Regions from separate parts of the Streptomyces sp. V3I8 genome, predicted to be linked through region 4. Evidence: riboswitches for the same ligand, from Rfam matches in the RefSeq annotation. Region 4 holds a riboswitch; each other region holds the start of a gene.

Evidence for each region. A riboswitch is a leader RNA that binds a small molecule or an ion and turns the genes downstream of it on or off. The one in region 4 is predicted to bind cyclic di-AMP.
Region 1: linked by a shared signal. The riboswitch ahead of QFZ75_RS22525 (LysM peptidoglycan-binding domain-containing protein) and the one ahead of QFZ75_RS10640 (M23 family metallopeptidase) in region 4 are both predicted to bind cyclic di-AMP.
Region 2: linked by a shared signal. The riboswitch ahead of QFZ75_RS06460 (M23 family metallopeptidase) and the one ahead of QFZ75_RS10640 (M23 family metallopeptidase) in region 4 are both predicted to bind cyclic di-AMP.
Region 3: linked by a shared signal. The riboswitch ahead of QFZ75_RS15685 (transglycosylase family protein) and the one ahead of QFZ75_RS10640 (M23 family metallopeptidase) in region 4 are both predicted to bind cyclic di-AMP.

What each region holds. Positions count from the first base shown of each region.
Region 1 is NZ_JAUSZL010000002.1:5,054,130-5,061,784, reverse strand. Features, by position in the region: gene QFZ75_RS22540 (ABC transporter ATP-binding protein) at 1-463, opposite strand, end outside; gene QFZ75_RS22535 (sigma-E factor regulatory protein RseB domain-containing protein) at 563-1,864, opposite strand; gene QFZ75_RS22530 (polyprenyl synthetase family protein) at 2,107-3,117, opposite strand; cyclic di-AMP (ydaO/yuaA leader) riboswitch at 3,875-4,037, shown strand; gene QFZ75_RS22525 (LysM peptidoglycan-binding domain-containing protein) at 4,042-4,800, shown strand; gene QFZ75_RS22520 (HAD family hydrolase) at 4,794-5,663, opposite strand; gene fahA (fumarylacetoacetase) at 6,504-7,655, shown strand, end outside.
Region 2 is NZ_JAUSZL010000002.1:1,461,598-1,469,252, forward strand. Features, by position in the region: gene QFZ75_RS06440 (Glu/Leu/Phe/Val dehydrogenase dimerization domain-containing protein) at 55-1,218, shown strand; gene QFZ75_RS06445 (TetR/AcrR family transcriptional regulator) at 1,330-1,944, shown strand; gene QFZ75_RS06450 (SGNH/GDSL hydrolase family protein) at 2,049-2,834, opposite strand; gene QFZ75_RS06455 (DUF6250 domain-containing protein) at 2,996-3,715, opposite strand; gene QFZ75_RS06460 (M23 family metallopeptidase) at 3,961-4,899, opposite strand; cyclic di-AMP (ydaO/yuaA leader) riboswitch at 4,904-5,062, opposite strand; gene QFZ75_RS06465 (alpha-galactosidase) at 5,366-7,474, opposite strand; gene QFZ75_RS06470 (tyrosine-protein phosphatase) at 7,643-7,655, shown strand, end outside.
Region 3 is NZ_JAUSZL010000002.1:3,592,195-3,599,849, forward strand. Features, by position in the region: gene eno (phosphopyruvate hydratase) at 1-889, opposite strand, end outside; gene QFZ75_RS15685 (transglycosylase family protein) at 1,387-2,112, opposite strand; cyclic di-AMP (ydaO/yuaA leader) riboswitch at 2,117-2,286, opposite strand; gene QFZ75_RS15690 (transglycosylase family protein) at 2,488-3,408, opposite strand; gene QFZ75_RS15695 (cytochrome P450) at 3,617-4,903, opposite strand; gene QFZ75_RS15700 (globin domain-containing protein) at 5,097-6,338, shown strand; gene QFZ75_RS15705 (nucleoside triphosphate pyrophosphohydrolase) at 6,429-7,427, opposite strand; partial or broken gene QFZ75_RS15710 (SurA N-terminal domain-containing protein) at 7,435-7,655, opposite strand, start outside.
Region 4 is NZ_JAUSZL010000002.1:2,422,872-2,430,526, reverse strand. Features, by position in the region: gene QFZ75_RS10655 (DNA topoisomerase (ATP-hydrolyzing) subunit A) at 1-1,292, opposite strand, end outside; gene QFZ75_RS10650 (M16 family metallopeptidase) at 1,811-3,184, shown strand; gene QFZ75_RS10645 (pitrilysin family protein) at 3,181-4,569, shown strand; cyclic di-AMP (ydaO/yuaA leader) riboswitch at 4,839-4,996, shown strand; gene QFZ75_RS10640 (M23 family metallopeptidase) at 5,009-5,785, shown strand; gene QFZ75_RS10635 (GntR family transcriptional regulator) at 6,009-6,701, shown strand; gene QFZ75_RS10630 (HPr family phosphocarrier protein) at 6,938-7,219, opposite strand; gene QFZ75_RS10625 (bifunctional GNAT family N-acetyltransferase/acetate--CoA ligase family protein) at 7,522-7,655, shown strand, end outside.

The DNA.
Region 1 (7,655 bases), 2.6 Mb from region 4:
AGTAGGCCTTCGCCTTCTTGCCCGCGGCGGCCGTCAGCCCGACCCGGTCGAGCGCCGTCGCCACGCGGGCACGCCGGGTGCGCGGGTCGGCGACCGGATCCGCGCAGTCGTACCGCAGGAGGTTGTCCCGGCCGGAGAGGAAGCCGTAGAGCGCGGGGCCCTCGATGAGCGCGCCCACGTGCGGCAGCACGGTCCGGGTGGCGCGCGGCATGGGCCTGCCCAGTACGCGGGCCGTCCCGGAGGTCGGCTGGATCAGCCCCATCAGCATCCTGATGGTGGTCGTCTTGCCGGAGCCGTTCGGCCCGAGGAAGCCGAAGACGCTGCCCGCCGGGACGGACAGGTCGAGGCCGTCGACGGCGAGCTGTCCACCCCGGTAGCGCTTGGTCAGCCCACGGGTGGCGATCACGGTCTCACCCGTGCCGCCCCCATCCGCGCCCGCGCCCTCGGTGGACCGTTCCGCCATCGACTCCCTCATCCCGTCCTGCCCCCGGGGACACCTGACGGTTCCCTGCTCGGCCCCGCCGCCAGGACGGCGGCAGGGTGTCCGCGGGGCCCGGCAGGGCTACTTCGCCGCGTCGGCCGCCTTCACCAGCGCGTCCTTGGTGACCGCACCCACGTAGACCTTGCCGTCGTCCGTGATCAGCGCGTTCACCAGGCGTGTCGAGAAGACCGTGCCCGAGCCGAACCGGCCGCTCACCTGGTCACCCAGCGAGTCCAGGAACCGGCCCGCGTCGCCGCCGCCGGACCCCTGGGACGGCAGGCCCTCGCCGCCCGTGTCGAACCGGGCGATGGAGCCCCAGCCCTCGCCCAGGACGTTCAGGCCCTGGAACTCCCCGCCCAGGCCCCCGATGCCTCCGGCACCCTCGGGACGCGCCTCGTCACCCTTGTTGCCCTTGTTGCCCTTGTCGTGCTTGCCGTGCTTGTCGCCCTTGTCGGCGGAGCCGCCGGACGCCGGCTCGTCGCCCTCGGTGACCTTCGCGCCCTTGGGCGGGGTGAAGTCGAAGGTGGACGCGGCCGGTTTCGAGAAGGCGACCTCGGTGAAGCCCGCGTCGACGACGGCCGCGCCGCCGCTCGCCGGGGTGAGCGTGAACTTGAGCGGCAGACCGGTCTTCGCGTCCACGGCGACGGAGATCGCGCCGACCGTCGAACCGGACTGCTTCGGCTTGATCAGCAGCTTGTAGGCGTCACGGCCGGCGACCTGCGCCGTGCCGTCGACGGTCACGGACGTCGTGTCGTCGGCCGCCTTCAACGCTTCCTCGGCCAGTTCCCCGGGCGTGGCCGGCACGTCCTTCGCCCTGTCCCCGGCCCCCTTTCCGGAGGAGTCGGCGGATCCGGAGGAGGCGTCCCCGGTGTGGTAGACCTCGTTCGACGCACTGTCGTACGCCCACACCTCGTCGCCGTTGTGGATCACGCTGTACTCGGCGGCCTTGTCGAGGAGCGACAGCTTCTGCTTGTTCTCGCCGTCGGACGCGACCCGCAGCGTGTGCGTGCCGGACGCCAGTTCCAGCAGCTTGGACGACGGGTCCGCGGACGAGCCGGAGCCGCCGCCCCCGCCGGCCGTCGCACCGCCGAGGCTGCTCTCCAGGCCCCCGAGGTCCGGCAGGCCCAGGTCCGTACTGATCTTCACCGTGCCGGACAGCTGCTGCACGTCCGAGGCGGCTATCTTCTCGATGAGCTGCTGGGCGCTGACCTCCGGCAGGTCGGGATCGCCGGAGCCCGCGAACGCCGGGACCAGCCCGATGGTCGCCGCAGCCAGCCCCACCACCGTGACGGGAACGACGTACCGCGCGGCTTTGCGCCGGCCGGCGCGCATGTCGTCGGCCTCGTCCCCGGTCGTGCTGTCGTCGGATTCGTACGGTGCCATGTGTGCCCTACCTCCGTCGTCGGCGGCGGCTTACCGTCCTCGCACTCGTCCACCCCTGGCCGCCATTGTCACCCGAACTCCTGTGAAGTGGTGTGTCCCATTCGACCAGATCGACCGCCGTGGAGCGTCAGACCTCGGAGCCAACTCCGTGTACACCTGCGGTATGACACAGGCGGACCGCACCGCCCCGGACCCGTAGGGGTCGTACGGGCACAGGCGCAGGCACAGGCACCTCGCGCGGATCAGCCCGCGCGGTGCACCACCGCGTCGCACAGCTCCACCAGGGCCGACTTCGCGTCGCACTCCGGGAGCGGCGCCAGCGTGGCGCGGGCGTCCTCCGCGTACCGCACGGTGTCGCGGCGCGCCTGGTCCAGCGCGGGGTGGACGCGCAGCTTGGCGAGCGCCTCCGCGTGCCGGTCGTCGTCCGTCAGGTCGGAGGCGAGCAGCTCGGACAGGGCGATGTCCTCCGCGAGCCCCAGCCGCTCCACGCGCTCGCGCAGCCGCAGCACGGGCATCGTCGGGATGCCCTCGCGCAGATCGGTGCCCGGCGTCTTGCCGGACTCGCGCGAGTCGCTCGCGATGTCCAGCACGTCGTCGGCGAGCTGGAAGGCGACGCCGAGCCGCTCCCCGTACTGCGTCAGCACGTCGACCACCGTCTCGTCGGCGCCGGACATCATCGCGCCGAAGCGTCCGGCCACCGCGATCAGCGAGCCGGTCTTGCCGCCGAGCACGTCCATGTAGTGGTCGACCGGGTCGCGGCCGTCACGCGGTCCCGCCGTCTCGAGGATCTGGCCGGTGACCAGCCGCTCGAAGGCCTCCGCCTGGATGCGTACGGCCTCGGGGCCCAGGTCGGCCAGGATGTGCGAGGCGCGCGCGAAGAGGAAGTCGCCGGTGAGGACCGCCACCGAGTTGTCCCAGCGGCTGTTGGCGCTGGGCACCCCCCGGCGCACGTCCGCCTCGTCCATCACGTCGTCGTGGTACAGCGTGGCGAGGTGGGTCAGCTCGACCACGACCGCCGAGGGCACGATGCCCGGCGCGTACGGGTCACCGAACTGGGCGGCGAGCATCACGAGCAGCGGCCGGAACCGCTTGCCGCCCGCGCGCACGAGGTGCTGCGCGGCCTCCGTGATGAACGGGACCTCGCTCTTGGTGGCCTCGAGCAGTCCCTCCTCGACAGCCGTCAGTCCGGCCTGGACATCGGCTTCGAGAGCCTGGTCCCGCACGCTCAGCCCGAACGGCCCGACGACGGTCACGAGGGTCTCCTGTCTGCTGACGCTCTCAACGGCGGTCTCTGGATGCTCTGGGTGTGCTGGGTGCGCTCGGTGCTGTAGGCGTTTGTCGATGTGTCGCTGGTGGCACTCAAGTCAGCGTATCCGGTCGTCTTTCGATCACGATGAGCGCCCGCCCGTCACCTGCCGTCGCCCTGCCGGACACACTCCACCTGGTCCCTTTTGCCCCCATGGACCGGATCGGGCGCGGTCGGATCACCGGCGGTATGTTCCGGATCCACCGGTATGACGGATGCGATCCGGACAGCCGGCACGCCCCGGAACGGGCCCGTCACATCCGCACGCCCCCACACCCCCGCCCCGCACCCCTCGCCGCGAGGAGAACCCACGAGGTCTTCCGCGTTCCCCGCGACGGCGGAAACAAGCGCCACACGCGCGTGGCCGGGGCGGACCCGGCGGGCCTGTCCGCGAATAGCCGGATTCCGCACTTCGGAATGCCCCGAAGATACCTTCTTGACCGAATTGACCATACGCTTCCCCCACCCCCTTTCCGTGACCGTGAATTGAGTCACGTCTGTCCGAAGTGATCATTTTGTCCGGTCTCCCGACTTCCCTTTGCAGAAAGCAAGTTGAAGTTCATATTCCGAATAGATCAAGGAATACGCGGTCGACTTCGCTGGTCATTACCACCGGGGCGTGAATATGGGGCTTGTTAGCGGCATGTGCTCTCGCATACGTTCACGTCACTCCGGACGGACCGCCTAATCCTGCCGCCGCCCGGACATTCCAGTCACCCATTCACTCGCGTACGGCAGGAGCGGGGAACCCAGGTAAGTCGCCGGTCCGAATCCCGGAACGGCTCGGGGTGCAGTCGCGTACAGCACGCGGCCGGGCAGCTCCCGCCCGAACCCGACAGCTCACCTCGTAGGCGCCGGAGAGGAATGCGTCATGGCCTCACGAGGCAAGCACCGCCGTCCCCGAACGAGCACCCTCACCCGTGGCATCGTCGCCGCGGGGACCGGCGGTGCCGCGCTCGCGCTCCCCCTCGTGGGGGCCACCGGCGCCCACGCCGCACAGCCGACCCACGCGGCTCAGGCGGCCCAGACGGCTCAAGCGGCCACGGCCGTGGTTCCGCAGGTCTCGCTGGTCACGTACGAGGTGGCCGGGGGCGACACCCTGTCCAAGATCGCCAAGGCGCACACCACGGGCGACTGGAAGAAGCTGTACAAGGCCAACCGCGCGGTCATCGGCGACGACCCGGCGCTCATCCGTCCGGGCCTCGAGCTGACCGTGGGCACGAAGAACGCCGACGCCCCGGCCGGGACGGCCGCGGCGGCCGAAACGACCACGGCCTCCGCCGTCACCCCGGCCACCGCGAAGACCTACACGGACGACCTCGACGGCTGGATCCGGGAGTCGCTGGACGTCATGGCCCAGCAGGGCATCCCGGGCACCTACGACGGCATCCACCGCAACATCATCCGTGAGTCCTCGGGCAACCCGCAGGCCATGAACAACTGGGACTCCAACGCGGTCGCCGGTACGCCGTCCAAGGGGCTCCTCCAGGTCATCGACCCCACCTTCGCGGCGTACCACGTGTCCGGCACGTCGCTCGACCCCTTCGACCCGGTCGCCAACATCACGGCCGCGTGCAACTACGCCGCCGCCAGGTACGGCTCCATCGACAACGTCTTCGGGGCCTACTGACCGGAACCCGGACCCGCGCCCCGGCCGGTACCGGGGCCGGGGCCGGGGCGGGGGCGGTCGGAGAACATCCGCTCCAGGACCACCGCGATGCCGTCGTCCTCGTTCGAGAGGGTGATCTCGTCGGCGACCGCCTTCAGTTCGGGGTGCGCGTTGGCCATCGCGACCCCGCGCGCCGCCCAGTCGAACATGGGGATGTCGTTGGGCATGTCCCCGAAGGCGACGGTCTGCGCGGACGTCAGGCCCAGATGCTCGGCGGCCAACGCGAGCCCCGTCGCCTTCGTGGTGCCGCATGGCTGGAGTTCGACGGTACCGGGGCCGGACATCGTGACACTGGCGAGGGAACCCACCGCTCCGCGCGCGGCGGTCGCCAACTCGTCGTCGGACAGCAGGGGGTGGCGCAGCAGCACCTTGCTGATGGGCTGCGTCCAGAGGTCGTCGCGCCGCAGCACCCGTACCGCCGGGAGCGTCGGGTGCGGCATCTCGTAGCCCGGCTCGATGAGGGTGAGGCCGTCCACGCCGTCCTGGTCGACGGCCGCGTACACCTCGCCGACCTCCGCCTCGATCTTGCCGAGGGCCACCTCGGCCAGCTCGCGGTCGAGGGTGACGGACCACACCATGCGGTTCGCGCCGGCGTCGTACAACTGCGCACCCTGTCCGCACACCGCGAGTCCCCGGCTGCCCAGTTCCTCCAGCAGCGGGCGTACGCGCGGAGCGGGGCGCCCCGTCACCACGAGGTGCCGGGCACCTGCCCCGACCGCCATCGCCAGCGCGGTGCGTGACCGGTCCGAAAGGGTGTCGTCGCCGCGCAGCAGCGTCCCGTCCAGGTCAGTGGCGATGAGTGAATATGCATTCGGTGCGGCCATGATCAGAGAATACGGATCGAATGCTCCAGCGACTCGACGCGAACCGGACGTCGTCCGGCACCTCGACCGTCCCACGCGTCGCCGTACGCCCCCTCCGGCCCCGGCTGTTGGGGTCGATCCCATGACAAATCGGCCACCGCGCCGACCGGCCGCGCGCCCCTCCCCACGCCTCCCTTCCGCGGCCTTTCCCGGTCTCTCTCCGGTCCCTGTCCGGCCCCTCTCCGGTCCTCCCTCAGGCTCTTCTTCCATTCCTCCGCCGGTTCCCCTTAAGGTCGCCCCGGGCCGCCCCGGGCCGTCCCGGGCCGTCCCGGATGTTCAGCCGCGCTGTCCGGCGAGGTGGCGGACGAGGAAGTGCCGGGCCGCGGACGGCAGGTACCGGTACGGGTGCGGGCAGGAGGTGAGGGTCCACAACGACCAGGCCCGCCCGAAGAGTGACCCGGGCGCAGCCGCGGCTGCTGCCGGGGGCGCGCCGAACGCGGCAGACCCCTTTCCGCGCGCCACCGCACGCACCTGTGCGCCGGCCTGCGCGGCGAGCGCCGCCGCCTCCAGGGCGGACCGGCCCGCCCCGACGACGGCCCGTCGGGCACGACCGCGGCGAGTTCTGGGGGGGCAGGTCGAGGTGCGGGGCGCGGACGACGTCGATCCCCGGTCCGCCGGACGAAGGCGCGCCGCAGGTGGCGCGAGACCGCGGCGGGCGTGCACCTGTCCCCCACGTGTCCCGCACATCCCTGGACCCGAACCCACCCTTAATCGGACATTGCGAACTCTTCAGGCACTGCCCCCGCCCGGCCCCTCCCCGTAACGTGTGCTGCACCCACACGGAAAGCGAGGCAGCACCCCATGCCCCCCTTCGATGTCCCCGAGGGCGATCCCTTCGGCCCGCACAATCTTCCGTACGGCGTCTTCTCCCTGAACGGCTCTCCGGAGGGCTCCGATCAGCGGAGCGTGGGTGTCCGGTTGGGCGACCACGTCCTCGACGCGGGCGCCGCCGCGGTCGCGCTCGGCTCCCCGTACGCCTCCCTGCTCGCCCGGCCCTCGCTGAACCCGCTGCTCGCGGCCGGCCGCACGGCGTGGTCGGACGTCCGGCGGGCGCTCACCGCGTGGGTGACGGTGCCGGCCCACCGGGAGACCGTCGCGCCCCTGTTCCACCCCCTCTCCGAGGTGACCCTGCACCTCCCCTTCGAGGTCGCCGACTACGTCGACTTCTACGCCTCCGAGAACCACGCCCGGAACGTCGGCCGGATCTTCCGTCCTGACGCCGAGGACTCCCTCACCCCCAACTGGAAGCATCTGCCGATCGGTTACCACGGCCGGTCGGGCACCGTCGTGGTCTCCGGGACCGACGTCGTACGCCCCGCCGGGCAGCGCAAGGCCCCGGCCGACCCGGCGCCGGTCTTCGGCCCCTCCGTCCGGCTGGACATCGAGGCGGAGGTCGGTTTCGTCGTCGGCGCGCCCTCCGCGATGGGCAGGCCGGTGCCGCTCGCCGACTTCCGCGAGCACGTCTTCGGGCTCTGCCTCCTCAACGACTGGTCCGCCCGCGACCTCCAGGCCTGGGAGTACGTCCCCCTCGGGCCCTTCCTCGGCAAGTCCTTCGCCACGTCGGTGTCGGCGTGGATCACCCCGCTCGACGCGCTGGAGGACGCCCGGATCGCGCCGCCGGCGCGCACGCACCTCCTCCTCCCCTACCTGGACGACGCCGCCGAGGAGCCGGGCGGCTACGACCTGCGCATCCGCGTCGCCGTCAACGGTCATGTGGTGTCCGAGCCGCCGTTCTCCACCATGTACTGGACGGCCGCGCAGCAACTCGCCCACATGACGGTCAACGGGGCCTCGCTGCGCACCGGCGACCTGTACGGGTCGGGCACCGTGAGCGGGGTCTCGGAGCGTGAACGGGGCTCGCTCCTGGAGCTGAGCTGGAACGGCCGGGACGCGCTCGAACTGCCCTCCGGGAAGCGGACCTTCCTGGAGGACGGCGACGTCGTGACCCTGACC
Region 2 (7,655 bases), 960 kb from region 4:
ATTGATGATCCCCGTTCCCGAGGAGACCGCGTGACCGCCGACAACCTTCCCCTGATGTCGCTCACCTGGACCGATCACGTCACGGGTCGTCAGGGGCACCTGGTCGTGGACCGCCTCGTGCGCGGTGTCTGCAGCGGCGGGCTGCGGATGCGGCCGGGCTGCACGCAGGCCGAGGTGGCGGGGCTGGCCCGGGGCATGACCATGAAGGAGGCGCTGCACTACAACCCGGAGGGCCGCTACATCCCGTTGGGCGGCGCCAAGGGCGGCATCGACTGCGACCCCCGGGACCCGCAGGCGTACGGGCTGCTCGTGCGGTACCTGCGCGCCGTGCGCCCGTACATCGAGAACCACTGGACCACCGGCGAGGACCTCGGCCTCAGCCAGGACCTGGTCGACCGGGCCGCGGCGGAGGCCGGGCTCGTGTCGACGATCCAGGCCGTGTATCCGCTGCTCGACGACGAGGGGGCGGCCCGGCGGCGGCTGGCGGACGCGTTCGCCGTGGAGGTGGACGGCATCGGCCTGGACGAGCTGGTCGGCGGCTGCGGGGTGGCCGAGTCGGTGCTGGCGGCCCTGGACCGGTCCGGCACGGCGTACCGGGGGACGCGGGTCGCCGTGCAGGGTCTGGGCACCATGGGCGGGGCCACGGCCAGGTTCCTGGTGCGCGCGGGCCTGAGCGTCGTGGCGGTCGCCGACGTGAAGGGCACGATCGCCAACCCTGCGGGCCTGGACGTGGACGCGCTGCTCGCCGCGCGGGACGCGTTCGGCACGGTGGACCGCGCCGCCCTGCGCCCCGCCGACCGCGAACTGCCCGGTGACGCCTGGCTGTCCACCGCGGCCGAGGTGCTGGTGCCCGCCGCGGTCTCGTACGCCGTCGACACCGTCAACCAGCGCCGGATCACCGCGCGTTGGATCGTCGAGGCGGCCAACATGCCCGTCCTGCCCGAGGCGGAGGAACCGCTCGCCGCGCGCGGAATCACCGTCCTGCCGGACGTCGTGGCCAACTCCGGTACCAACGCCTGGTGGTGGTGGACGCTCTTCGGTGACATCGGGGCCGACGCGGACGAGGCGTTCGCGTACACGCGGCGCTCGATGCGCGCCCTGGTCGACCTGACGCTCGCCCGTGCGCAGGCCGACGGGACGACACTGCGGGCCGCCGCGCACGCCGTCGCCGCGGAGCGCCTGCCGGTGATCGCGGAGCGCTTCGGCCGGTACCGCTGACGGCTCCCACGGTGCCGGTGACGTGCCCGCGCGGTACCGGTGGCGTCCTCCACGCGGCCGGTAACCGCCCCTGTGACGGTGCCGCCCCCGACCAGGCCATAGGGTTGTCCGGTGGCAAGGGTGCGGTTGGGTGTGGCGCAGCGGCGCGAGGAGTTGCTGCGGGCCGCCGTCCGGCAGATCGAGGAGCACGGTGTCTGCGCGGTGCGGATCGCCGATGTGGCGAACGCGCTGGGGGTGAGCAACGCCCTGGTGCTCTACCACTTCTCCACGAAGGAGAAACTGGTCGCCGCCGCGTTCACGTACGCGGCCGAGGACGACCTCGCCCACCTGCGCAAACTGCTCGGCCGCCGCACGACCGCACGGCGCAGGCTGCGGGCCGCCGTGCGCTGGTACGCGCCGACCGGGCAGGCCAAGGGCTGGCGGCTGTGGATCGAGGGCTGGGCGGTCGCACTGCGCGAGCCGGCGCTGCGGGACGTCACCCGTGACCTGGACCGGCAGTGGAAGGCCGCGCTCATCGAGGTCATCGCCGAGGGGGTGGCCGGAGGCGAGTTCCGGTGCCCGGACCCGACGGGCACGGCGCTGCGTCTGACCGCCCTGCTGGACGGACTGGCCGTGCAGATGACGGCGTACCCGGGCGCGGTGTCACGCACCCGCACCCAGCAGTGGGTGGACGAGGCACTGGCCCGCGAACTGGGCCTCGACGAAGGGGCGTTGCGCGAGAGGTGACCGGTGCCGCCCGACGGCACCGGCCGGGCGGCACCGGCCACCCCTCGAAATCCCCTCCCCACGGACCTCGCGGAGCCTTCAGGCCTCCGGGATTTTCCGGATCTTCAGGCCACGGCCTCGATCCACGTCTTGATGTCGCCCGGTGACAGGCTTCCCTTCGCCACCACCCGGTCGCCCGAGGACTCCCCGCGCAGCCGCCGGCCGATCCACGGCACGAGGTACTCCCGGGCCCATTGGATGTTGTCGCGCCGTACCTCCGACGTGCCGCGCGGCGGCAGCGGCGGCCAGGGCTGGTCCGGATCCGCCGGCACCTCGAGGCCGAGGACCTGACCGGCGCGCAGGGCCACCCGGGTGTGCCCCTCGGGCGACAGGTGCAGCCGGTCGCCGTCCCAGGCCCGCCGGTCCTGGATGGTCCTGAGCGACCACAGGTCCAGCACCGGGCAGTTGTACCGGTCGGCGATGGCCCGCAGATGCAGGTTGTAGGTGGCGATCTTGCCGCGCATGTGCCGGAGCACGGGCACGCCACGGGTGTCGAACCCGGTGGTCACCAGGACCGTGCCGACGGCCGACGTCAGGTCCGCGACGGCCCGCTCGTAGCGCTCCGCGACCTCGTCGGGATCGGTGCCCGGCCGGATGATGTCGTTGCCGCCCGCACAGAAGGAGACCAGGTCCGGAGCGAGCTCCCTGGCCCGCTTCAGCTGGTGCTCGACGATCTGGTCGAGCAGCTTCCCGCGGACCGCGAGGTTGGTGTAGCCGAAGTCGCCCTCGGGCCGCCGGTCCGCGAGCAGCACCGCGAACCGGTCCGCCCAGCCGACGAAGGACCCGTCCGGGCCGGGGTCGCCGACGCCCTCGGTGAAGCTGTCCCCCACCGCCACGTACGACCCGATCACTGATCTGTTGTCGTCTTTTCTGTTGCCGTCTCTCGAATCGTCTGCCACGTCGGCCCATGATTCACCTTGGGGTGTGAGCTACGCGACCGTAGGAAGGGGTTGACGCGCGGTGAGATAAGCCACTTGTCAAGTGTTGGTCAATCCAGGAATACAGAGCTCCTTCAGGTACGTTTCCGCAGCTCCCGTACGTGGAAGTCGCTGATCGCGAAGTGGCTCCAGGTGGTCCGGAAGGCGAAGTGCCCGCTCGTGTACGGCTCCGGGTCCGTGTGGTCGAGAACGAGCCGGCCGTTGTTCCACCACTGGACCGTCGAACCGTCCGAGACGATCCGGACCCGGTTCGGCCGGTTCGCGGTGAGCAGGGGCTCCGTGTAGTCGTGGATCAGCGGCCGTACGCCCGCCTCGCCGACGTAGCGGCGCAGCCTGGTCGTGGTGTTGCCGTTCGCGCCGTATCCCACGTAGTACGTCCTGAGGTGGTCGTAGGTCGCGAGCGCACCGTCGCGGGGCGTGGCGAAGAGGTCGTCGGGCGAGCGGGCGTCGATGGCGTTCCAGAAGTTGTTGAGGTCCGAGACGCGGTCGTTGACGCCGCCCGCGCCGATCGGGACGGCGGTGTACCCGATGACGTACGGTCCGCGGAGCGCGTGCCTGAACCAGACCGTCGCACCGCCGGGTACGTCGATGTCCAGGACACCCCGGGAGGCGGTGACGCTGCCGCCGTCCTGCAGTTCGGTCACCCACCGGCCGAGGCCGTGCCTGAAGTCGTCGCGGGCGAGGATCCGCCCCGGGCGGTGGCGGTCCGCGGCGCCCGCCGGCGCTCCGGGGACGAGCGCGGCGAGGCCGGCGCCTGCGGCCAGGGCTCCGAACGCCCTGCGTGTGGTCGTCATGGCGCGGTTCCTCCGGGGGTGGTGAGCGACGGCTCCGGCACCGCCATGGGTGCGGAAAGCGCTTGTGGAGATCACTCTGGCGCCTGCCGCCCACCCGTGTCGACGCTCCGCCCGGCCACGCCACGAGACCGCAACACGCCGCGCCCGTCGCGCGGGCGGTACGGGCCGTACCGTCCGCGCGACGGCATGCCGAAGGCCGGACCCCGTGACGGGGTCCGGCCTTCGAAGGACGTGCCGAGCGGGTGTCAGACGGAAACGCCCTTGGCACGCAGGTACGCCAGCGGGTCCACGTCCGAGCCGTAGTCCGGGGTGGTGCGGATCTCGAAGTGCAGGTGCGGGCCGGTGACGTTGCCCGTCGCGCCGGAGAGGCCGACCTGCTGTCCGCCGGTCACGGCCTGGCCGGCCGAGACGGACAGGGAGGACAGGTGGGCGTACTGGGCGTAGTGGCCGTCGGCGAGCCGGATGACGACCTGGTTGCCGTACGCGCCGCCCCATCCGGCGGAGACCACCGTGCCCGCGCCGACGGACTTGAGCGAGGTGCCGGTGGGCACCACGAAGTCGACACCGGTGTGGTAGCCGCTGGACCACATGCTGCCGGACATCTTGTACGAGGTCCCGATCGACGCACCCGCGACCGGCAGCGAGAAGCCGCTGGAGGCCGACGGAGCGGTCGAGGTGGCGGCGGAGGTGTCCGTGGCCCTGGACGTCGTGGCCGGCTTCTTGGCGGTGGACCGCCCGGCCGCCTCGGAGGCGTCGGAGCCGGTGGTGGCCGCGGCCCCGCCGAGCGTGAGCTTCAGGCCCGGATGGATGAGCGACGGGTCGCCGCCGACCACGGTGCGGTTGTCCGAGTACAGCTTCTTCCAGCCACCGTCGACGTCCTGCGTGTCGGCGATCTTCGACAGGGAGTCGCCCGAACGCACGGCGTACGTCTTGGTGGTGACCTTCTGCGCCCCGGTCTTCCCCGCTCCGGCCTTCTTGTCGGCGGCCGGTGCGGACTTCGGGGTTTCGCTCGCGACGTTCGAGGCACTCGCGACGGAGTCGGCGGCGGACTGCGGGGTGGCGGCGTGCGCTCCGGCCGCGCCGAGCAGCGGGAGGGCGAGGGCCGCGCCCCCGGTTCCGGCCACGGCTATGGAGCGGGTGAAACGCTGGGACCTGGGACGGCGGTGCTTACCCTTCGCGGGCATGACGAATTCCTCTCCGGCGCCTGCGAGGTGAGCTGTCGGGTGCGGGCTGGAGATGCCCGGCCGTGCTGTCGCACGGCTTAACCCCGAGCCCGTTCCGGAGACCGGAACAGGCGTAGTACCTGTGGGTCCCCCGCTCCTGCCGTGGATCGGGTGGGTGTGCGGATTCCGGGCGGCGGCAGGATTGGGCGTCCGTCCGGATTGGAGGTGAACGTAAGCGACATGAAGAGGCGGAAACAACCTTCGGGGTTTCCTGTGTCCCCTGTTTCCTTGATCCTCCGATGGAATACCGGTCACCCTGCGTGAATACGGGCCGCCTTTTCCTTGCTGCGGCCCTGGAAACAAAGTGGACTTACGTGAGCATGGCGACAGCGGAACGTCACGGATATGACGCTGCTCACGGCGCACGGCCCCAGGAGCCTTCATTCCGGCACGAGTTGGAACGAAGGCTCCATTGCGGACACATCCGTCACATGCGACGCAGCCGGACAACTGCCGCGTCGAGATCCCCGCGCAGCCCCGTCCGCACCCCGTGGTGCAACAGCACCGCACCCCGGTGCACTTCGCCCGTTTCGAGGCATTCGTACGATGCTGACGGGTCGAGTCCGCGCAGCCGCAGCGGCGGGACCGGCTCGCCGTGGTGCTGGGCCTGCAGCCAGGCGAGGACGACGGTCTCGCCGCCGCGGACGTACTGGACGGCGCTCAGCCCGCCCTCCGGCGCCCGCAGCCGGTACAGGTCGCCGCCCTGCACGACGGGCCGGATCTCCTTGTAGAGGTCCACCCAGGTCCGCGCCTCGGCCAGCTCCCCGGCGCTCCACCGGGTGAGGTCGCCGCCGACTCCGAGCACCCCGGCCATCGCGCTCACGAACCGGAAGCGCAGCGAGCTGACCCGCCCGTTGAGCTGGGTGTTCGGGCTGTCTGTGACCCAGGCGGCCATGGCCCGCGCGGGATGCACCTGGCTGTACCCGTGCTGGATGGCGAGCCGGTCGAGCGGGTCGGTGTTGTCGGAGGTCCACACCTGGTCCGTACGGGCCATGATCCCGAGGTCGATCCGCCCGCCGCCGCCCGAGCAGGACTCGAAGGCCACGTGGGGGTGGGCCGCCCGCAGCCGGTCCAGCAGGCGGTACAGGGCGTGCACATGGTCCACCCACAGCCGCTGCGGATACGCCTCGCCGGGCCAGCCCGCGTCGGTGAAGCAGCGGTTGAAGTCCCACTTCACGTAGTCGATCGGCGCGCTGGAGAGCAGCGCGTCGAGCTGTTCCCACAGGTACTCCTGGACGTCCTCGCGGGCGAGGTTCAGGACGAGCTGGTTGCGCAGTTCCGTGCGCCTGCGGCCCGGCTGGAACTGCACCCAGTCGGGGTGCGCGCGGTACAGCTCGCTGTCCGGGTTGACCATCTCGGGCTCGACCCAGATGCCGAACTGCATCCCGAGCCCGTGCACGTAGTCGCTCAGCGGGGTGAGGCCGCCGGGGAAGCGGTCCCGGTTGACCGTCCAGTCGCCGAGCCCGGCCCGGTCGCTGGTGCGCGCCCCGAACCAGCCGTCGTCCACCACGAACAGCTCGATCCCCGCGTCGGCGGCCCGGCGGGCGAGCGCCCGCTGCTGCTCCTCGGAGATGTCGAACTCGGTGGCCTCCCAGGAGTTGTAGAGCACGGGCCGGTACCGGTCCGCGTCCGGGATCACGTGCGCGCGCTGGTACGCGTGCCAGGCACGGCTCGCCCCGCCGAAGCCACCGTCGCTCCACAGCCCCGCGAAGACGGGCGTGACGAAGCTCTCCCCCGGCTCCAGCCGCAGCAGGCCCGAGTCGTCGTACCCGGCGCCGCCGGTGATCTGCACGCGCGCGTCCGGCAGTTGCGCCACCGCGATCCGCCAGGTCCCCGACCAGGCGAGCGCGCAGCCGTAGACCTCGCCCAGCTCCTCGGTCGCCGTGCCGTCCGCGTCCAGGGCGACCCACGGCAGGTGCTGGTGCCCGGTGTGCCCGCGCCGGCTGCCGATGATCTTCTCGCCGTAGGTGAGCTCCGAGCGCGTGAGCCGTGACTCGGCCGCCCACCGTCCGTGCAGCTGGGACAGCCGCCACCCGTCGCGCAGCGGCAGCGTCCAGGTCGCGGAGTCGGCCCGCAGCACCTCCAGGGCGGGCCCCTCGTTGGCGAGGGTCACCCAGCGCTCGACGACGTCGCCACCGGCCCGCATCCGGTAGTGCAGGGTGATGCCGAGCCCGGAGTCGGAGAACCGCAGCCGCAGCTCGCCCCCGCCGGCCCCCTCCGCCCCCTCGGCCTCGTCGGTCTCGTACCCCTCGAAGCGCCACTCGGTGCCGCGCCTGTCCGGTGTCCGCACGGACAGCGCGGGCCGCACGAAGCGGGGACCGCCCTCGACCGGGTACTCCTCGTGGCCGTCGAGGGTCGCCTCGAACGCCCAGTACTCCGGGCCGGGACCCGCGGCGAGCGCCTCGGCGTCGGCGAGTGCGATCCTCGGGCCCCAGTGCAGATGAAGCAGCTCGTCCTCGTCACCGAGCCGCAGGCCGTAGCTGCTCGTGGGCCCCGAAAGAAGCCACGTACGGCCGTCTGCGCCGATCTCTACCATCAAGCCCTCACATATTCGAACAGGCACGCTCAAGCCCCAACATCATCAGGGCCGACCCGCCCTTCGGGCAACGCCTGTGGACAACTCATCGGCCCGTGAACCGATGTCGTATCGTCGGATACGCACCTCGCCGACGAGCCGCGTCGGCAGCCGAGGGGAGGAGCCCCCGTGACGCAGCAGG
Region 3 (7,655 bases), 1.2 Mb from region 4:
TCCAGCCAGCCCAGTCGTCCTCGTACAGCGGGTCCTCGATGGAGACCAGCGGGTACGCGGAGACGAGCTCCTCGTAGTACTCGGTCATCTCGGCGGCCGAGCGGGACTTGCCCTCGAACTCGTACTTGCCGTCCTTGTAGAACTCGGACGCGGCGACGTCCAGCGCGAGGGCGACCTGCTCACCGGGGATGTAGCCGGCCTGCTTGATGGCCTCGAGGATGAGGTCGAGGGCCTCGCGGTTGGAGCCGAGGTTCGGGGCGAAGCCGCCCTCGTCGCCGAGGCCGGTGGACAGGCCCTTGGTCTTCAGCACCTTCTTGAGGGTGTGGTAGACCTCGGCGCCCCAGCGCACGGCCTCGGAGAAGGACTCCGCGCCGATCGGGGCGATCATGAACTCCTGGATGTCGACGTTCGAGTCGGCGTGCGACCCGCCGTTCAGGATGTTCATCATCGGGACGGGCAGCAGGTGCGCGTTCGGTCCGCCGAGGTAGCGGAAGAGCGGCAGGTCGCTGGTCTCGGAGGCGGCGTGGGCGACGGCGAGGGAGACGCCGAGGATGGCGTTGGCGCCGAGCGAGCCCTTGTTGTCGGTGGCGTCCAGGTCGATCATCGCCTGGTCGATGAGGCGCTGCTCGGTGGCGTCGTAGCCGACGAGCTCCGGGCCGATCTGCTCGATGACGGCGAGGACGGCCTTCTCGACACCCTTGCCGAGGTAGCGGTTGGGGTCCCCGTCACGGAGCTCGACGGCTTCGAAGGCACCGGTGGAGGCGCCGGACGGAACGGCGGCACGACCCGTGCTGCCGTCGTCGAGGCCGACCTCGACCTCGACCGTGGGGTTGCCTCGGGAGTCCAGGATTTCCCGGGCTACGACGACGTCGATGGACGGCACGAGCATCTCCTTCTGGGATGTGACGCAAGCTGCGCCGGGCCGGAGGCCCGGTTGGGCGCAGGCCGTGGTGGCCCCGCGGGATGAGCCTAACCGGCTGCCGGGCCCCGACGGGCCCCCGACCGTCTCGTGGACGGAACCGAGAGGAAATTGTTTCCGAACGGAACAAAGCGAGGGGGTGAGCGGGCCGGGGAGGCGAGCGGAACGCGGGGGAGGCAAGGAGGAGGGTGACAAAGAGGGGGGCGCCAAAGAGGGGGCGGCGGAAAAAAGCCCCGCTCCGGTGCGCACGGGGGAAAACGCACCGGAGCGGGGAGCCCGCGGAGGACCGGGGGGGTGGCCCTCACGGACCCCACGATGGAGGACACGGATGTGAGAGCGCTGTGGTTCAGTCGCGATTCGGTTGTGGGCCGGACGTCCGGTCGGGGCTGAGCGGCCAGGGCCCCGGCCGGGACGCGATGTCCGGCCCACCGAAGGAGGTCACCGGAGCGGTGACGCGACCGGCGGGGTCAGCTGAGGTGCAGCTGCTGGCCCGGGAAGATGAAGTCGGCGTCGTCGACGATGTCGTCGTTCAGCTTGAACAGCTTCTGCCAGCCGCCCTTGACGTTCTTCGCGTCGGCGATCTCGCTCAGGGTGTCGCCCTTGACGACCTTGTACTCGCCGTCACCCTTCTTGACCTTCTTGCCGGTCGGGGTCTCGACGGTCTTCTGCGCGGCCGGCCGCTCCTGCGCACGCGAGGCACGCTGCTCGGCGGGCTGCGTCTTCTGCTGGGGCTTCGAGGCGCTCTGGCCGGAGTCGCCGGAGCCGCCGGAGCCGCCCGAGTTCGAGGAACCGGAGCCGGCGGGAGCGGTGTTGCCGGTGGAGGCGCCGGACAGGCCCACGCCGCAGCTCGGCCAGGCACCCTTGCCCTGGCTCGCCAGGACCTTCTCGGCGACGGCTATCTGCTGCGCCTTGGATGCCTTGTCGGCGGTGGAGGCGTACGAACTGCCGCCGTACGCGGCCCAGGTGGAGGCCGAGAACTGCAGGCCGCCGTAGTAGCCGTTGCCGGTGTTGATCGACCAGTTGCCGCCGGACTCGCACGCGGCGACGGTGTCCCACTCGGAGGTGGTGGCGGCGGAGGCTCCCGTGGCGCCCATCAGCGGGACGGCGACGGCGGCGGTGGTGACACCGGCCAGCGTGGCGATGCGGGCGGCCTTGGACGGACGACGGTGCTTGCCCTTGTTCGAAAGCAGCATGAAGTGATCCCCTCACCGACGCCTGCGAGGTGAGCTGTCGGGTTCGGGCCGAGTGAGTTGCCCGGCCGCGTGACACTGCTGTCACGCGGCTTAACCCCAAGCCGTGCCCGGTCGTGACGACCGGGTCCGGCACTTACCTGGGTCCCCCGCTCCTGCCTACGGCGCTTTACGCGACGACTGTTCCCGTACGGCCGTTGGCAGGATTCGGCGTGCGACCGTCGGGGCCCACCAGTGGCGAGCGGTCACGACCGTAGACACGGACGGCGCCGAATTTCAAAGACGATCAGGGGTGTTGAGATCCATGTCTCACTTTCATCAAATCGGACATTCAGCGCGAACTACCGCTTGTTTTCGCCCGATTCGGCGGCTTGGTCACTACTTGCTCGCGGCGGCCCGGTCGTCGATGGAGATGCTCTGACCGGGGATGATGAAGTCCGGGTCGGCGCCGATGGCGTCCTTGTTGGCGTCGTACAGCGCTTCCCATCCGCCGTCGAGCTCGAAGGAGTCGACGATGCCCGAGAGACTGTCCCCGGTGCGGATCACGTACGAGCCCTCGTCGGCCAGGACGCGCGAGTCGCTGTCGCTGCGCGAGGCGTGCCGGGCGGAGTAGTCGTCCGCGCGGGACGCGGTGTCGACCTCGTCCGCGACGCCGCCGCGGTGGCGGCCGGGGGCGTCCGCGTCCTCTTCGGCCGAAGAGTCGCCCTTCTGGGCCGACTTGCCCGAATCGCCGCTCTTCTTCGTGTCGTCCGAGGTGTCCGTCGCGTCGTCCGCGGCGGCGTCGTCCGATTCCCCCGCGTCCGTGGCGGTGTCGCCGGTGGACGGGTCGGGCGTCGCGCTGTCCCTGCCCTCGGTCCCGTCCACGCCGGGCGACGGGGTGACCCCGCCCTCGGCGACGCCCGTGTCGACCACGGCGCTGTCGGAGTCCTGCGTCAGGCCGGCGACGAGACCGCAGGTCGCCCAGGCGGTCGTCCCCTGGTCGGCGAGGATCTTCTCGGCGACGGCTATCTGCTGCGAACGGCTGGCCTGGTCGGCGCTCGGCGCGTAGTCGAGACCGCCGAACTCCTCCCATGTCTCCTGGGTCATCTGGAGCCCGCCGTAGGACCCGTTGCCGGTGTCGGCGCTCCACGAGCCGCCGCTCTCGCATTCGGCGACCGCGTCCCAGGTCGTGCCGCTGGCGGCGCTCGCGCCGCTCGCGCCGAGCAGGGGGATCGCGATGGCCGATCCGGCCACGCCCGCGGCGACGAGGAGTGCCGGAGCCTGGCGGGGGCGACGATGGCGGCCGTTCCCGGTAAGCATGCGATTGCCTTTCGCGTGACAGCAAGGAGTACGCACAGGACACAGCGGAAGGCTGCGCTCGTGGCTGCTGCGGCGCGTGAGACGTGCCGCATTGATGGGTGAACGTAGCCGCACTCGAACTCTTGTCACAAGTCGGTGCAGCGCAGATAACGTGAAGATCACAGAGTTGACGGAGTCTCACCTTTCACCGGCTTCGGTGCTAGGGCCGTCAGGACTTCGCGACCGGGGTGAACTCCACCGGAAGCGTGCGCAACCCACGCATGATGAGCCCTCCGCGCCACCGCAAATCCGCGCAATCACCCGCGAGTCGGAGGTCGGGCAGGCGGGTCAGGAGCGTGGTGAGCGCGGCCCGGCCCTCCAGCCGGGCGAGGGGCGCGCCGAGGCAGTAGTGGATGCCGTGTCCGTAACCGAGGTGCTGGTTGTCACGCCGGGAGAGGTCGAGGGCGTCGGGGTCCTCGAACCGGGCGGGGTCGCGGTCGGCCGCCGCGAGCACGACGAGCACGGGGTCGCCCACGGCGATGTCCTGCCCGCCGACGACGAGCGGTGCGGTGGCGTACCGCCAGGTGGCCATCTCCACGGGGCCGTCGTAGCGGAGCAGTTCCTCCAGGCCGGTCTCCAGGAGGTCCGTCCGGCCGGCGGCGAGGGAGTCCTGCAGCCGCTGCCGCTGTCCGGGGTGGGTGAGCAGGGCGTAGGTGCCGTTGCCGATGAGGTTCACGGTCGTCTCGAAACCGGCGAACAGGAGGATGAAGGCCATCGCGGCGGCCTCGTTCTCGGTGAGGTGCTCGCCGTGGTCGGAGGCCCGGATGAGACCGGAGATGAGGTCCTCGCCCGGGGCCGGCTCGTCCGTGAGCTCCTCGCGCTTGCGGTGGATGAGCTCGGCGAGGTAGCCGCGCATCTTCTTGACCGACCGGGCGACACCGCCCCGCGGCCCTCCCCCGTGCCGGATCATCATCCCGGCCCAGTCGCGGAAGTCGTCCTGGTCCTCGCGCGGGACGCCGAGCAGGTCGCAGATGGCGTGGATGGGGAGCGGGAAGGCGAAGTCGTGGATGAGGTCGGCCTCCCCCTTCTCCATGAACCCCTCGATGAGCCGGTCCGTCAGTTCCTGTACCCGTGGCGCGAACTCGGCCACCCGGCGCGGGGTGAACGCCTTGCTGACGAGCCGCCGCAGCCGGGTGTGGTCCGGCGGGTCGATGTTGAGCAGGTGCGTCATCAGCTCGGCCTTCCGCTCCCCCGGAATGCCGGTCCTGCCCTTCGCGTGCGCGGAGCCGTCGTGATGGGCGGGGTCCTTGCTGAGCCTGCCGTCGGCGAGGGCCTGTCTGGCATCCGCGTAACGGGTGACCAGCCACGCCTCGACCCCGCTGGGCAACGTCGTCCGATGCACGGGAGCGTGTTCGCGCAGCCAGGCGTACGCCGGGTAGGGATCGGTGGCGAACTCCCAGCTGAAGAGTTCCGGGGCGGACTGCCCCGCGGGCGGCTGTGCAGGCGTTTCGGTCACTCCTCGACGGTATCGGGAGGGGCGCCCGGCCCCCGCCCGGAGCCCTTCCGCAGCGCCGCGGGACGTCCGGCGGCCGGCGGACCCCCGCCCGGGCCGCAGGCGTTTTCTCCTGGTAAGAACGCTTGGTCCTAGGCTGTCCGGGAATCGGCCACCCCTTGACCGCGTGGCGCTGCGCGTACCTACATTCGCGCCTGTGGACCCCGAGATACTCCGGACCAGTTTCGCGGTCGTCGAAAGGCGGGCCGAGTTCGCGCTCAAGTACTTCTACTCGCACCTCTTCTGGCACCACCCCGATGTCCGCGCCCTGTTCCCCCTGGACTCCCCCGGGGACAAGGAACGCCAGCGGGACCGCCTGTTCACCGCTCTGGCCCTCGTCATCGCCCGCCTGGAGGGCCCGGGACTCGACGAGTACCTGCGGGACCTGGGACGGGAGCACAGGAAGTACCTGGCGAAGCCGGAGCACTACACGGCCGTGGGAACCAGCCTGATCGCCGCGTTCGCCGCCGTGTCGGGATCGGCCTGGACCGACGAGGTGGAGAAGGCCTGGGACGAGGCGTACAGGGTGATCGCGAACGCCATGCTGGGCGCCGCGGGGGAGGCGGAGAGCCAGGGGGAGCCGTCCTGGTGGGACGCCGAGGTCGTCGGCCGCACCGCGCACGGCGGCGACCTCGCCGTCCTGACGCTCCGTCCGCACCGGGCCCTGCCCCACCTGCCGGGCCAGTACGTGAGCGTCGGCAGCCCTCGTCTCCCCGGTGTCTGGCGCCCCTACTCCGTCGGCAACGCGCCCCGCTGCGACCACACCCTCGACCTGCACGTCAGTCTCGTCGAGGACGGGGCGCTGTCCCCGGAACTCGTCCGGCGCGCCCGCCCGGGCGACGTCCTGCGGATCGCCGCGGCGAGCGGTCGGCTGACGCTGCGCACGCCGGTGGAGCGGCCTCCCACGTTCATCGCCGCCGGCACCGGCTGGGCACCGGTGAAGGCACTCCTGGAGCACCTGGCGGGCGAACCCGGCCCGTACGACGAGGCCCGGCTGTTCGTCGTGGCCCGCGACACCGCCTACCTCTACGACCGGGCCGCGCTCGCGAAGCTGCGCACCCGGCTGCCGTGGCTGGACGTCACCGTGATCACGCCCGCGCCGGGCCGCCCGAAGCTGCAGGCCACCGAACGGCTGCTGACGGCTCTGGGCAACCGCGCCAACTGGGCGCGCCACGACGTCTACCTGGCCGGCCCGCCCGGCCTGGTCCAGGAGATCTCCGCGGCGCTCCCCGGCCTCGGCGCCGACCCGGCCCGGGTGTTCCGCGACGAGCTCCCGGCCGCGGGCCAGGAGCCGGCCTCCTCGCTGGGGCCCGGCGAGTGGCTGCTCCAGCGGCCCCGGCCACGCTGGCACGGGCCGTCGGGCCGGGACGGGGGCTGCGGGGCCGGGGCCGGGAACTGAGGCGGCGGGGACGGTAACCGACGTTCCGCCGGATCCGGTGGGTCGTCCGCGGGTGCGGCGTGGTCGGCCGCGCGGTTCCCCGCGCCCCTTTCAGGGCGCCGGGTCGCCCTCGCTCGCGCGTATCGCGTCCCGGTAGGCCCGCGCGGCGGCCCGCAGCGCCGCCTCCGGGTCCACGCCGTCCGCCTCGGCCCGTACGGCCAGCGCCAGCAGTTCGTAGCCGACGCCCTCGCCCCGGGGCAGGGGCGCGTCGAGTCCCGCCGTACGCGCGCGGGACGCCAGTTTGGCGGCGAGCGCGAGACCGGGCTGGCCGAGCGGGACGCCCTCCGTGACGGACGTGCGCCGCTTCTCCTCGGCCTTGGTCCGCAGCCAGTGCTCCTTGACCTCCTCCGGGGTGGCGGCGCTCTCGTCGCCGAACACGTGCGGATGGCGGTGGATCAGCTTGGTGACGATGCCGGCCGCCACGTCGTCGACGGAGAAGGGCTCCGACCCGTCCTGCGGGTCGCCCTCCTCGGCGATCCGGGAGTGGAAGACGACCTGGAGCAGGACGTCGCCGAGCTCCTCGCGCAGTCCGTCGCGGTCGCCCTCCTCGATGGCCTCGACGAGTTCGTACGCCTCCTCGATGCCGTACTTGGCGAGGCCCTTGTGGGTCTGCTGGGACGACCAGGGGCACTCGGCGCGGATGCGGTCCATGACCTGGACGAGGTCGAGGAGGCGGGCGCCGGGCAGGTCGTAGGAGGCGGGGAGCAGTTCCAGGTCGGGCATCGGGACGCGTCCGGTGCCGGCCAGCCGGGCCAGGCCGTCGGTCAGGCGCGGTTCGCCCTCACCGGTGGCGACGACGGTCACGGTCCGTCCGCCGGCGCAGGCGTCGACCAGCTCCTGCGCGTCGGGCGCCGCCTCGTCGACCCGGACGCCGGCCTCGCGCAGGTACGGCAGCTGGGGGTGGGCGCCGTCCGCGCACAGGACGCGGTCGGCGCCGTGCAGCGCCTGCCAGGCGGGCCAGGACAGGAGTCCGGGTGCGACACGGTGGCTGGTGGTGAGCAGGACGATGCGCCCGGGGCTGGATGCGTTCACCCCCTGAACGTAACCCACGCCACCGTCACGCCGTCTGCTTGCTCCCGGCCGCCGTGACCTCACGTACCCAGGGCAGCTTGGCGTCGACGCGGCTGCTCTTCTCGACGTCCCAGGTGCCGTACCGGGGGTTGAGGTCCACGCCGAGCTTCCCGGACGCCTCGGACAGGGCCTTCCAGAATTCCGGCCGGCTGGTGTCCGTGCCGAGCGCGGTGGCGAGCTTCTGGGCCTCGATCTGGATGCGGAGGT
Region 4 (7,655 bases):
TGGATCTCGCTCAGCGAGAAGTGCTCGATCAGGCGCTGCTTGGCCTGGGTGGAGTTGTCGCTGGAGCGGATGAGGCGGATGACCTCGTCGATGTCCAGCAGCGCGACGAGCAGGCCCTCGACCAGGTGCAGCCGGTCGCGCTTCTTCGTACGGCGGAACTCGCTGCGGCGGCGCACGACCTCGAAGCGGTGGTCGAGGTACACCTCCAGCAGTTCCTTGAGGCCCAGTGTGAGCGGCTGGCCGTCCACCAGCGCCACGTTGTTGATGCCGAAGGACTCCTCCATCGGCGTCAGCTTGTAGAGCTGCTCCAGGACGGCCTCCGGTACGAAGCCGTTCTTGATCTCGATGACCAGGCGCAGGCCGTGCGCCCGGTCGGTGAGGTCCTTGACGTCGGCGATGCCCTGCAGCTTCTTCGCGTTGACCAGGTCCTTGATCTTGGCGATCACCTTCTCCGGGCCGACGGTGAAGGGCAGTTCGGTGACGACGAGGCCCTTGCGGCGCGCCGTCACGTTCTCCACGGCGACCGTCGCACGGATCTTGAAGGTGCCGCGGCCCTTCTCGTACGCGTCCCTGATCCCGGACAGGCCGACGATCCGGCCGCCGGTGGGCAGGTCGGGGCCGGGGACGTGCTTCATGAGCGTGTCGAGGTCGGCGCCGGGGTGGCGGATCAGGTGGCGGGCGGCGGCGATCACCTCGCCGAGGTTGTGCGGCGCCATGTTGGTCGCCATACCGACCGCGATGCCCGACGCACCGTTGACCAGGAGGTTCGGATACGCGGCCGGGAGGACCGCGGGCTCCTGCTCCTGGCCGTCGTAGTTCGGGTTGAAGTCGACCGTGTTCTCTTCGATCGACTCCGTCATCAGGGAGGTGGCGTCGGCCATCCTCGCCTCGGTGTACCGCATGGCGGCCGGCGGGTCGTCGTTGCCCAGCGAACCGAAGTTGCCGTGGCCGTCGACCAGGGGCAGCCGCATGGAGAAGGGCTGGGCCAGGCGGACCAGGGCGTCGTAGATCGAGGCGTCGCCGTGGGGGTGGAGCTTACCCATGACCTCGCCGACGACGCGGGCGCACTTCACGTAGCCGCGGTCGGGCCGGAGCCCCATCTCGTTCATCTGGTAGACGATGCGGCGGTGCACGGGCTTGAGGCCGTCGCGGGCGTCCGGCAGGGCTCGGGAGTAGATGACCGAGTACGCGTACTCGAGGAAGGAGCCCTGCATCTCGTCGACGACGTCGATGTCGAGGATGCGCTCCTCGAAGTCGTCCGGAGGCGGGGTCTTCGTGCTGCGGCGGGCCATCGCTGCTGCGACTCCTTCACAGTCTCTGCCGGGGCATGAACGGGTTCTGACGCGGTCCATTGTGGACCTGGGTACTGACAACGCGGACCACGACCCGTCCGTACGGGCTTCACGGACCGGGCGCGCCACCGCCCCGGCAGGCCTCGCCGACCGCGATCGAGGGGGCCCCGAAAGGCCTGACGGGCGCGGCCTCCAGCTGCCTGCGGAGGTCCCAGGACGCTACCGCGTCGCCGGCCGCGCAGTTGCCCGCGCCCCTCGGGAGCGATCTCGGGAGCGCCCTTCGAGAAGCGCCCCGCGGGGTGACTCCCGACCGGGTCCGTCGCCGGCCCGGGAGCGTGCGCGCTCGTACGACCGTACGACGGTACGAGATCCGGTGGTCCGTCCTACGGGATCGGAGCGCGTCGGCGTGCTCGCTCCCGGCGTACGCGACACGGGAACTTCGCCAGCTGTCCGCGCGCTTGCATACAGTGGCACGACTAGCAGGAATTCAGCATTTCCCCGCGATCGAAGGGACGTACATGCCCATGGGTCACACGGCCACAGCTGAGGCCGGTTCCGGCGGCCTGACAGCGACCGAGCACCGCCTGGCCAACGGCCTGCGTGTGGTGCTCTCCGAGGACCACCTGACCCCGGTCGCGGCGGTGTGCCTCTGGTACGACGTCGGGTCGCGCCACGAGGTCAAGGGCCGCACCGGGCTCGCCCACCTCTTCGAGCACCTGATGTTCCAGGGCTCCGGCCAGGTCAAGGGCAACGGCCACTTCGAACTGGTGCAGGGAGCGGGCGGTTCGCTCAACGGGACGACGAGTTTCGAGCGCACCAACTACTTCGAGACCATGCCGACGCACCAGCTGGAGCTCGCCCTCTGGCTGGAGGCCGACCGCATGGGCTCGCTGCTCGCCGCGCTCGACGAGGAGTCGATGGAGAACCAGCGGGACGTCGTCAAGAACGAGCGCCGCCAGCGCTACGACAACGTCCCCTACGGCACCGCCTTCGAGAAGCTGACCGCCCTCGCCTACCCGGAGGGCCACCCGTACCACCACACCCCGATCGGGTCGATGGCGGACCTGGACGCGGCCACCCTCGAGGACGCCCGCGCCTTCTTCCGCACCTACTACGCGCCCAACAACGCCGTGCTGTCGATCGTCGGCGACATCGACCCGGAGCAGACGCTCGCCTGGGTCGAGAAGTACTTCGGCTCCATCGCGGGCCACGACGGCAAGCCCGCCCCGCGCGACGGCTCGCTCCCGGAGACCATGGGCGGGCAGCTGCGCGAGGTCGTCGAGGAGGAGGTCCCGGCCCGCGCGCTGATGGCCGCCTACCGGCTCCCGGAGGACGGTACGCGCGCGTCCGACGCCGCCGACCTCGCCCTGACCGTCCTCGGCGGCGGTGAGTCGTCCCGGCTCTACAACCGGCTCGTACGCCGCGACCGCACCGCCGTCGCGGCCGGGTTCGGCCTGCTGCGCCTCGCCGGAGCGCCCTCCCTGGGGTGGCTCGACGTGAAGACGTCCGGCGACGTCGAGGTCCCGGTGATCGAGGCCGCCGTCGACGAGGAGCTCGCCCGGTTCGCCGCGGAGGGCCCCACGGCCGAGGAGATGGAGCGCGCGCAGGCCCAGCTGGAGCGCGAGTGGCTGGACCGCCTCGGCACGGTCGCGGGCCGCGCCGACGAACTGTGCCGGTACGCCGTCCTGTTCGGCGACCCGCAGCTCGCCCTGACCGCCGTGCAGCGCGTCCTCGACATCACCGCGGAGGAGGTGCGGGAGGTCGCCGAGGCCCGCCTGCGCCCCGACAACCGCGCGGTGCTGGTCTACGAGCCGACCGCCCCCGAGGGGACCGGCGCCTCCGAGGGCACCGACACCGCCGCTGACGACACCGACGAGGAGGCGGCCAAGTGACCGAGCTCGCCACGATGGAGTTCCACCCGCAGCCCCAGGCCGGCGAGGCCCGGCCCTGGGCCTTCCCGGCGCCCGAGCGCGGCGCGCTCGGCAACGGCCTGACGCTGCTGCGCTGCCACCGCCCCGGCCAGCAGGTCGTCGCCGTGGAGGTGCTCCTGGCCGCCCCGCTGGAGGCCGAGCCGAAGGGCCTGGACGGCATCGCCACGATCATGGCGAGGGCCTTCTCGGAGGGCACCGACAAGCACTCCGCCGAGGAGTTCGCCGCCGAGCTGGAGCGCTGCGGCGCCACGCTCGACGCCCACGCCGACCACCCCGGCGTCCGGCTCAGCCTCGAAGTGCCCGTCTCCCGGCTGCCCAAGGGGCTCGGCCTGCTCGCCGACGCCCTCAGGGCGCCCGCGTTCGACGACGGCGAGATCGAGCGGCTGGTGCGCAACCGGCTCGACGAGATCCCGCACGAGAGCGCCAACCCGGCCCGCCGGGCCGCCAAGGAGCTGTCCCGTCAGCTCTTCCCGGCGGACTCCCGCATGTCGCGTCCGCGCCAGGGCACCGAGAAGACGGTCACCGCGATCGACTCCGCGGCCGTACGCGCCTTCTACGAGAAGCACGTGCGCCCGGCCACGGCCACCGCGGTCGTCGTCGGCGACCTCACCGGCGTCGACCTCGACGCGCTGCTCGCGGACACGCTCGGCGCCTGGACCGGATCGCAGGCCGAGGCGCGTCCCGTGCCCTCGGTGACCGCCGACGACACCGGCCGGGTGATCATCGTCGACCGGCCCGGCGCCGTACAGACGCAACTGCTCATCGGCCGGGTCGGCGCAGACCGGCACGACCGCGTGTGGCCCGCCCAGGTGCTCGGTACGTACTGCCTCGGCGGCACCCTCACCTCCCGCCTGGACCGCGTCCTGCGCGAGGAGAAGGGATACACCTACGGCGTACGGGCGTTCGGCCAGGTGCTGCGCTCCGCCCCGGACGGCACGGGCATCTCGATGCTCGCCATCAGCGGTTCCGTGGACACCCCGAACACCGGCCCGGCGCTCGACGACCTCTGGAAGGTGCTGCGCACGCTCGCCGCCGAGGGGCTGACGGACGCCGAGCGGGACGTCGCCGTGCAGAACCTGGTGGGCGTGGCGCCCCTGAAGTACGAGACCGCGGCAGCCGTCGCGGGCACGCTCGCCGACCAGGTCGAGCAGCACCTGCCGGACGACTTCCAGGCGACGCTGTACCGGCAGCTCGCCGCCACCGGCACCGTGGAGGCCACCGCGGCCGCCGTGAACGCCTTCCCGGTGGACCGGCTGGTGACCGTCCTCGTCGGTGACGCCGCGCAGATCGAGGAGCCGGTCAGGGCCCTCGGTATCGGTGAAGTGAGCGTGGTGACGGCCGAGTAGCGGCCGGCGGAGGCTGGGCCCGGGTGACTGGATGAGTCCCCCGGGCCCTTTTCCGTTTCTTCCGCCTCTTCCGTCTGTCTTCTTGTCTGTCTTCCGTCCGTTGTCCGCCTCGGTGCGTGGCGTGTCCGATGCGCCCGTATTGGTACAGAGGTTGCCCGTCTGCCCTGTGGCGTGCGCTACAAAAGTGGTGATCCGTTTGTCTGCCGAAAGAGGCGCCGTTTAGCGTCGGTCCGGCTGTTCGTCAGGCAGTGCGCCGCGTCCGCGGCACCGGACAGTCATCGCCGAGTCCCCGTACGGCGCGAGCCCGGGGAGCCGGGGACCCACACGTCCCTGGGGTGAATCGGACGCCCTTCCCGAAGGGCGCCCGTAGGAGACCTTCCTGCTCCGAACCCGTCAGCTAACCCGGTAGGCGAGAAGGAAGGAAAGGACCAGCCACTTCATGGCGTTCACCCGCGCCACGGGGAAGCACCGTCTTCCCAGCCGCATGACGCGTACCACCCGCAGGACCGTCGGCGTCGCCGCCCTCGCCACCACCGGCGTCGTGGGCACCCTGGCCGCCTCGCCGGCGCTCGCCGCCGAGGGCGGGATCGAGCAGACGGGGCCCCTCAAGGCCGTCACCATGGGCGACTCGGTCGCCCACGAGATCGACGCGCAGGCCACCGCCCAGCGGCAGGCCGCCGAGCAGGCCGCCGCCCGCGAGAAGGCCGAGGCCGACGCGAAGAAGCGCGCCGAGGAGGCCGCGGCGAAGGCCGAGAAGGAGCGCGAGGCCAAGGTGCGTGCCGCCCGCGAGGCCGAGCGCAAGCGTCTCAACGCGTACACCGCGCCGATCGCCGGCTCGTACGTCTCCACCTCCTACCAGGCCGGCGGCGGCATCTGGTCCTCGGGCAGCCACACCGGCATCGACTTCCACGCCGCCGGCGGCACCCCCGTGCACGCGGTGGGCTCGGGCACGGTCGTGGAGGCGGGCTGGGGCGGCGCCTACGGCAACCAGGTCGTCATCAGGATGACCGACGGCACGTACACCCAGTACGGGCACCTGTCGTCCATCGGCGTCACGGTCGGCCAGACGGTCACGCCGGGACAGCGGATAGCCCTCTCCGGGGCGACCGGCAACGTCACCGGGGCGCACCTGCACTTCGAGGCGCGCACCACCGCCGAGTACGGATCCGACATGGACCCGGTCGCGTACCTGCGCGGGCACGGCGTGAACGTCTGACCGCACGGCACAGCCTCGCGTCGCAGGACACCGCGTCGCACGACACCGCACTTCGGCGGAAGGCCCCGGCTCACCGAGCCGGGGCCTTCCGCCGAAGTGCGGTGTGTCCAAAAAATATCCATGGATTCCGGACTGCCTTCGGAATTTCCCGTCCTCTGCAATAGAGTCACCGGAGAAGCGTCAATCGACCGCGTTTCGCGGGGGTTAAGGCGGAGGTCCGGTCATGCGTATTCCCGCGCGCTCGGTATGCACGGCGATCCGTGACGACATCGTCGCGGGTGTCTACGAACGCGGCGGCCGGCTCACCGAGGAACTGCTCGCGCGCCGGTACGGCGTCTCGCGGGTCCCCGTGCGCGAGGCGCTGCGCACCCTGGAGGCGGAGGGGTTCGTGGTCACGCGCCGGCACGCGGGCGCGTGCGTCGCGGAACCGACGGAGCAGGAGGCCGCCGACCTCCTGGAGATGCGCGTGCTGCTGGAGCCGCTGGGCGCCGCCCGGGCCGCCCAGCGCCGTACCGAGGCCCATCTCAAGGTGCTGCGCGGCCTGGTCAGGCTGGGACAGGAGCGGGCCAGGCGGGGCAACAGCGAGGATCTGCGCTCGCTCGGCGGCTGGTTCCACGAGACGCTCGCGCAGGCCTCGGGCAGTCCGGCACTGACCTCGACACTCGCCCAGCTGCGGCACAAGATCGCCTGGATGTACTCGGTGGAGGCGCCCGCGCACCCCGCCGAGTCCTGGACCGAGCACGGGGCCATCGTGGACGCCGTCGCCCGCGGGGACAGCGACCGGGCCCGGTCCGTCACGGCGCTGCACGCCGAACGGGCGACGGCCGCGCACCGGCTGCGCTTCCCCGGCGGGAACCGCGCCGAGCGTGTGAGGACTTCGCAACATCCCGTAAACACGGCGGGCCTGCGGCATTAACAGAAGCGCCGTATACAAAGAGTGTTATTCGGTGGGGGCCTATTTCTGTTGCCCCTTTTTCCGCGTTTCCGGGAATTAGCGGGCACGGTATTTCCGTGTGTACGGGAATCGGCTGGCCGGCGTGTACGGGAATCGGCCGGCCGGCGTCGGCCGAAAAGCGTGAACGGCAAAGCCGCGTCGCCCCGGGTGGGAGTGACGCGGCTCCGCCGTACGTGGAGATACGCGGGTCGCGCGGATCAGACCGTCTCGGGGAGCTCCTCGAGACCCTCGGAGACCAGCTTGGCCAGGCGGTCGAGCGCGGTGTCCGCGCCGTCGGCGTCGGAGGCCAGGACGATCTCCTCGCCACCCTGGGCGCCCAGGCCGAGGACCCCGAGCATGGAAGCGGCGTTGACGGGGTCGCCGCCGGCCTTGGCGATCGTCACGGGGACGCCGGAGGCCGTGACCGCCCGGACGAAGATGGAGGCGGGGCGGGCGTGAAGACCCTCGGCCCAGCCGACGTTGACGCGGCGCTCAGCCATGTGATGCTGCCCTTCAGGTGTCTCAAGGTTGTCTAGACCAGTGTTCCACACGTGGAGCGCGCCCCGGGCGGGACGCGACCCCAAGACTGCCCCGCGCCCCGGCCGTGCGCGAGCCCGGCGGCACGGAGCGCGCGCGGCGGCACGGAGCACGCGGTCCGTCCGCGCTGACCCGGGACCCGCCCGGGACCCGCCCGGGACCCGCCCGGGACCCGCCCGGCGCCGGGACGCACACAGGGACGCACGCCGGGATCGGCCCGGCAGAGCCCCCGCCGTTGTCGGACCCGAGCCGTAGTCTGGGCCCCATGCAGACCCCGACGGACCGGCACGAGTACCCCGCGCACTGGGAGGCCGACGTCGTGCTGCGCGACGGCGGCACCGCGCGCGTCCGGCCCATCACGGCCGACGACGCCGACCGCCTGGTCAGCTTCTACGAGCA